Regions from separate parts of the Paenarthrobacter sp. NPDC091669 genome, predicted to be linked through region 1. Evidence: predicted binding sites of a transcription regulator. Region 1 holds the regulator's gene; the other holds the start of a gene.
The links. Region 1 encodes LexA, which represses DNA repair genes until DNA is damaged. Its sites were predicted from a motif close to TCGAACANNTGTTCGA; they were not measured.
Positions count from the first base shown of each region.

Region 2: a site for LexA is predicted at 1,809-1,824, ahead of ACIQLI_RS12540 (Y-family DNA polymerase). Genes of this name have one in related genera too.

Region 1 is NZ_JBIVTK010000015.1:46,946-50,297, reverse strand. Features, by position in the region: gene ACIQLI_RS20505 (ATP-dependent DNA helicase) at 1-1,475, shown strand, start outside; gene lexA (transcriptional repressor LexA) at 1,472-2,215, opposite strand; gene ACIQLI_RS20495 (LysM peptidoglycan-binding domain-containing protein) at 2,561-2,920, shown strand; gene ACIQLI_RS20490 (histidinol-phosphate transaminase) at 2,999-3,352, shown strand, end outside.
Region 2 is NZ_JBIVTK010000006.1:297,240-300,591, forward strand. Features, by position in the region: gene ACIQLI_RS12520 (helix-turn-helix domain-containing protein) at 1-47, opposite strand, end outside; gene ACIQLI_RS12525 (MIP/aquaporin family protein) at 93-833, shown strand; gene ACIQLI_RS12530 (metalloregulator ArsR/SmtB family transcription factor) at 885-1,232, shown strand; gene ACIQLI_RS12535 (GNAT family N-acetyltransferase) at 1,229-1,741, shown strand; gene ACIQLI_RS12540 (Y-family DNA polymerase) at 1,887-3,185, shown strand; gene ACIQLI_RS12545 (uroporphyrinogen-III synthase) at 3,220-3,352, opposite strand, start outside.

The DNA of each region.
Region 1 (3,352 bases):
TCACCGACCGCGCTTGGCGGCAAGTCTCCGTGACGTCCATGGAGTGCCTCGGCGCGCAGAAGTGCCCCCTCGCCGAGGAGTGCTTCAGCGAGTTGGCGCGGTCCCGCGCAGGCGAGGCCGACGTCGTGGTGACCAACCACGCCATGCTGGCCGTCAGCGCCTTCGAAGGGCTGGCTGTGCTGCCCGAATACGACGTCGTGGTAGTCGATGAGGCCCACGAGTTGCAGGACCGAGTGACGGGCGCTGTGTCAGGCCAGTTGTCCGTGGCCATGGTCCACGCGGCCGCGTCGAGCGCCCGCAAGCACACCGCCATTACGGTGGATGCCCTCAATGCTGCGGCCGATCGCTTGGATATGGCCCTAGCGGGCGTGCCCAACGGTCTGCTGCCCAGCGGGCTCAATGACGAACAGCTCGATTGCCTGGACCAACTGCGGGAAGCCACACGCGCAGCACTCTCGGATTCGAAGACGGACTCTTCAAACGCGGTCGACGGCGGCAGGCAACTGGCGCGCTCACGGCTCATGCTCATTCTGGAGCTGTGCGAACGGATGCTCGCGGCCAAGGAGAACCGTGAAGTGGTGTGGTTTTCCCGCAACAGCACGTTCGATCCCCAGCAGGGATACTCGCAACCCGACGAGACCGCTCCGGCCCTGATCAACATTGCACCCCTGAGCGTAGCGGGACGCCTTCGTGAAGGCCTCTTTGCCGGTCATACAGTGGTGCTGACTTCCGCCACGCTGGCCATTGGCTCGGCTTTTGAACCGGCCGCAGGTGGACTTGGGCTGATGGGCGATGGAGCACCAAGCTGGACCGGGATCGATGTCGGCTCGCCCTTCGATTACCCCAAACAGGGCGTGCTCTACGTGGCCAAGCACTTGCCCAAGCCTGGCCGTGGAACCTCGCCCGAAGCACTGGATGAGTTGGAAGACCTCATCCGCGCTTCCGGTGGGGGAGCGCTGTGTCTCTTCTCGTCGCGGCGGGCGGCAGAGGAAGCCGCGGATGCCATGAGGCTCCGGCTCGACGTCAGTATTCTCTGTCAAGGTGAATCCACCATGGCAGCACTGGTGAAGCAATTCGCTGATGAGCCCGATACCTGCCTCTTCGGCACGATGTCGCTGTGGCAGGGTGTGGATGTTCCCGGGGGTTCGTGCCGCCTGGTGGTCATAGACCGGATCCCGTTCCCACGTCCGGATGACCCGTTGATGACCGCCCGCTCGCGTGCTGTGGCACAGTCGGGTGGGAACGGATTCATGGCAGTGTCGGCAACGCACGCTGCCATTCGCCTGGCCCAGGGGGCAGGCCGGCTCATCCGTTCCACAGGAGACAAAGGTGTTGTGGCGGTCCTTGACTCCAGGCTCTCAACAGAGCGCTACGGGGGCTTCCTCAGGGCAGCCCTGCCGCCGTTCTGGGCGACGACGGACAGAACCGTGGTGCGGGGCGTGCTGGAGCGCCTGGGGCCGTCCAAAGCCTCCTAGAGGGAACGCAGGACCGACACGACCTTGCCCATGATGGTGGCTTGGTCGCCGAGGATGGGTTCGTACTGGGTGTTCTGCGGAAGAAGCCAGGTGTGCCCGTCGCGCTGGCGGAAGGTCTTGACGGTTGCCTCGTCGTCCAGCAGGGCGGCAACGATGTCTCCGTTAATGGCGTCGTTCTGCCTGCGGACAACTACCCAGTCGCCGTCGCAGATCGCGGCATCGATCATCGAGTCGCCGGCCACCTTCAGCATGAAAAGCTCGCCGTGCCCTACAAGTTGCCGGGGAAGGGCAAGCACGTCCTCCACTGTCTGGTCAGCAAGGATGGGGCCGCCGGCAGCGATCCGACCAACCAGCGGGACCATGGCAGTATCGCTGGCGCTGGCAAGCTCGGTCACGGCAAAGCCGCCCGTGCTGCGGAGCGTGGTGGGTGCTTCCACTCCCGGAATGGGGCCGCCATCGAGGGTCAAAGGCATGAGGACTTCCATGGCCCGGGGTCGTTTGGGATCGCGGCGGAGATATCCAAGCTTTTCCAGCTGGGAGAGCTGGTGCGTGACGCTCGACAGGCTTGCCAGGCCCACGGTGTCACCAATTTCACGCATGCTGGGCGGATACCCGTTGTCATTAACTGACCGCTGGATGGTTTCCAGGATCTTCTTCTGACGGACAGTCAGGCTTTTGGGACTCTTTTGAGGCTGCTGGCTCCGCAGGGGTGCCCCGCCGCCGGTGGCTTTCGCTGCCATGTTCGCCAATGCCTTTCCATTCCGCCCGGAGTGTGCCCGGGGTCGTCGGGTCTGCAAAAAATGTCAGACCCTCCTGTTCCACTGAAACAGTGCTGTTTCTTCACTCAAACGTAGGGCAGCCACAAGCGTTTATCAAACATTTGTTCTAGCGAGTCTCGACACCGTTCGTTGATAAGTGCTAAAAATGTCATAGCAAGGTTCGAATATGTGTTCTATAAACCTGACGCTGACGATGGATGTTCGAACGAAGTGTTCGAACTGACGGAGCCGGGCGGGGGAACGCAAAGAATTGGCAGCCATGTACCGGGATCCGGTGCACGGCAATAGCTCAGAAGGGCTCAGCTCATGTCCGCAATCACTACGTTCGCTGATTTCCGCACCACCCAGGCGCCCGCGCGTCTGCGCCTGACCCGTCGGGGGCGGATGGTCTTCTTCGGCATCCCGGCAATGCTGCTGGTGGCTGCGCTGCTGAGCCTGGCTGGATTTATCACCTCACCGGCCAAGGCCTCGGATTCCCAGGCGCAACTCCAGCCGCCCGTTGCCGTCACTGTTACGGTTCAGCCGGGACAGTCACTGTGGGGTATTGCAGGAGCCGCTGCTCCCGAGCGGGATCCCCGCGATGTGATTGCGGAGATCATCCAGCTCAACGACCTCCGTGGCGGCCGCATCCAGCCCGGTCAGCAGCTGTTCGTGCCCGCAAATTAGTACGTTGCGTCCCCGCGTGAGCCGGCCGCCCGGCGTCACAGTTAGTCGGCAGTCCCGGCAGCCCCTTAAACTGTGGTGGTGAGTGACCAGCTTGAGCGACTTAACCGACTACCCCTCCGGACCAACCTGCGTGGACTGAGCCCCTATGGCGCTCCGCAGCTTGATGTCCCCATTTTGCTCAACGTCAACGAAAACACCCATGGCGTCCCCGCGGATGTACAAGCGGCCATCACGGAAGCTGTTGCTGCTGCAGCCACAGGACTTAACCGCTACCCGGACCGGGAGTTCACGGAACTTCGCCAGTCGCTGGCAGCGTATCTGGGTCACAATCTTTCTCCGGACAACATCTGGGCGGCCAATGGCTCCAATGAGGTTCTGCAGCAGATCCTCCAGGCATTTGGCGGACCCGGCCGGAAAGCCTTGGGCTTCCCG
Region 2 (3,352 bases), on a different contig from region 1:
TGCCTGGCTACCCGTGCCTGTAATGTGTCGGCTGCTTCAATATTCATTGATTCAATTTTGACTGAGTTAATTCTTTGGGTCAAGCTGTTGGCATGACTTCTCTCCAGCCGCCACTGTGGCGCCGTGCCATCGCGGAGTTCCTCGGAACCGCACTGCTCGTTGCCATCGTCGTTGGTTCCGGAATCGCCGCAGCCCAGCTTTCGCCCAATGATGTTGGTCTCCAGTTGCTGCAGAACAGCACGGCCACAGTGCTTGGGTTGACGGTATTGATCCTGGTGTTCGGACCGGTCAGTGGCGCGCACTTCAACCCCGTGGTGTCCCTGGCCGACTGGTTCCTTGGGCGGCGCAGCGGATCCGGCTTGTCATTGCCTGACCTCGGCCCCTACATCCTGGCCCAAGCTGCCGGCGGCATCGGTGGCAGTGTGCTCGCGAACGCGATGTTCGAGGTCGGCACCTCCATCTCCACCAAGGAGCGGGCGACGGCTGGGCATCTGCTGGCCGAGGTGGTCGCGACCGCCGGCCTCGTCCTGCTGATCTTCTCCCTTGCTGCCACCAAGCGCGGCGCTTTGGCCGCCCCGGCTGTGGGTGCCTACATCGGCGCGGCGTACTGGTTTACGTCCTCGACGTCGTTCGCGAACCCGGCCGTAACCATCGGTCGTATCTTCAGCGACACCTTCGCCGGCATTGCGCCGGGTTCCGTCCCACCATTCCTTGCCGTCCAGCTCCTCGGTGCTGCTGTTGGCGTTGGAATTCTGCTCGTGCTCTTCCCGCATGCTGGCCGGGCGGCCGACGACGTCGTCATCCCTCACTCCGCCGAAGGGGCCAGGCAGTAGCCTCACTGGGCTAAACATTGATGGGTGTCAATGTTGCGGCATAATAGGTAGATGACCTCGCTGCCCCTGCTCGAACCGGACACGCAGACCACCTGCTGCCCGCCAGCTGCACCTGCCCTCGGCGCGGAGGAGGCGCAGCGCCGGGCCGTGGTGTTCAAAGCGCTCGCAGACCCCAATCGGCTGCGACTGCTCTCCATCGTCAAAGCCGCCGACGGCGGTGAGTCCTGCGTCTGCGACCTCACTGAACCGCTGGATCTGGGCCAACCCACCGTCTCCCACCATCTGAAGATCCTGGTCGAGGCGGGCCTGCTGCACCGCGAAAAGCGCGGCACCTGGGCGTACTACTCGCTCGTCCCCGGAGCCCTGGACGACGTTGCCGGGATCCTCGCTGCCCTATGAACCAGGGTTTTGATATCCGGCCCATGCAGCCGGCTGATTGGCCCGCTGTGCAGCGGATCTTCCAGGAAGGCATCGAGACAGGGCACGCGACCTTTGAAGAGAAGGCCCCTGATTGGGAATCCTTCAACACCTCCCGGCTGCAGGCGCACCGCCTCGTCGCCGAAACCGCCGCGCAGGGCGTTCTGGGGTGGGCCGCCGTCTCCGCCGTCTCGTCCCGGCCCGCCTACGCTGGCGTGGTCGAACACTCCATGTACGTTGCCGCCGAAGCCCGCGGCCTCGGTCTGGGCAAGGCCATTTTGCAGGCACTCATCGACTCCACCGAACAAGGTGGAGTGTGGACCATCCAATCCAGCATCTTCCCGGAAAATCACTCCAGCCTCCGGGTCCACAAAGCCGCCGGTTTCCGGATTATCGGCAACAGGAGCCGCATCGCCCGCATGACCTACGGTCCCGCCGCCGGCCAATGGCGGGACACACTCCTGCTCGAACGTCGCTCACCCGCAACGTAACCATCTGATTGATACCGCTCTCCGGTTGACGCCAGCTTGTCAGTGCCTGGCAGTACAGTAAAGGTATTCGAATATATGTTCGAATGCGCGGCGTGTCCTGCTTCGAAACAGCAGCGCGGGTGCTAAGGCCGAACGGAGGTGAGCGATGTCCAAGCCAGCACTCATGCATCAGATGCAGGAGATCGCCCACGTGGATATCAACTGCTTCTATGCGTCGGCGGAGCGTGCGTTCAACCCCTCGTTGGAGGGCAAGCCGTTGATTGTGCTGTCCAACAACGACGGCTGCGCAGTGACCAGGTCTCCGGAAGCCAAGAAGCTGGGGATCGGGCTGGGGGAGCCGTGGTTCAAGCTTGCTCCACGGGCCAAGGAATGGGGACTCATCGCCCTCTCAAGCAACTACGAACTCTATGGGGACATCAGTTCCCGTGTCATGGAACTCCTGGCCCGCTACTCGGCGTGGCAGGAAGTTTACTCCATTGATGAGGCGTTCCTCGGAGTGAAAGGTCAACCGGAAGGCCTGCTGGAACTGGGACGAACCATCAAAGCTGCGTGCCAACGGCACGTGGGGGTTCCGGTCTGCGTGGGCATCGCCAGAACCAAGACCCTCGCCAAGCTGGCCAACAAATGGGCCAAACACAATCCGGACTTCAAGGGAGTGTGCCGCTGGGATTCGATCCCCGAAGCCCACCGCGAAGCACTGATGGCACGGCTCTCGGTGATTGAGATCTGGGGTGTTGCCACCAGGCTGACCAAACGCCTGAATACCATGGGGATCTTCTCCATCCTGGACCTGGTCCGGGCTGACCCCGTGGCTTTGCGGGACAAGTTCTCCATCGTCATGATGCGCACGGTGCTGGAACTGCAGGGCACCCCCTGCATCCCGATGGAGGAGGAAAGGATCGGGAGGGATCAGTTGATCTTCTCCCGCTCCTTTTCCACACCGATTACGACGGCGGCGCAGCTGCGGCAGGTGCTGAGCGTCTACGGCCAGATGGCGAGTGCCAGGCTGGCCAAACACGACCTCCAAGCGAAGCTGTTGACGGCCTTTGCTGCCACCTCGGTCTACAACCCCAACGACAAGTCGTTTCCCACCGTTAACGTCAAACTGCCCATGCCCACCTCGGACCCTGTGCTGCTGACCAGGGCCGCGCATGCGTTGGTTCCAAGGATCCAGGAAGGCGTGAGATACGCCAAGGCCGGGATCATGGTTACCGACCTCCGCCCCAGCGGCAACCAGAAACCGTTGGAGACCTTCGAGAACCGGCACGAAGAGCGTGGCATCGGCCCCCTGCTGGAGCAAGTGAGCAAGCGGTACGGCCGCGGCTCCATCGGTTTGGGGCACGCTGGAATCAAGGGAGGACCGGACTGGTCCATGAAACGGGACATGCTCAGCCCCCGCTACACCACCAACTGGGACGAACTGCCCTTGGTGAAGGCGGCCTGACGTGGGAGGAAACCACCTCGTGGAGGCAGGGAACCTACGCCCGCAGCCGGTAACCGCGCTTCACTACGGTCTCCACGAGCTTGCCATCCGGCAGGGAGGAACGCAGGCGGCTGACCGTCATGTCCAGGGCATGCACGGATCCGCGCAGGTCCAACAGGTCCGAGAGC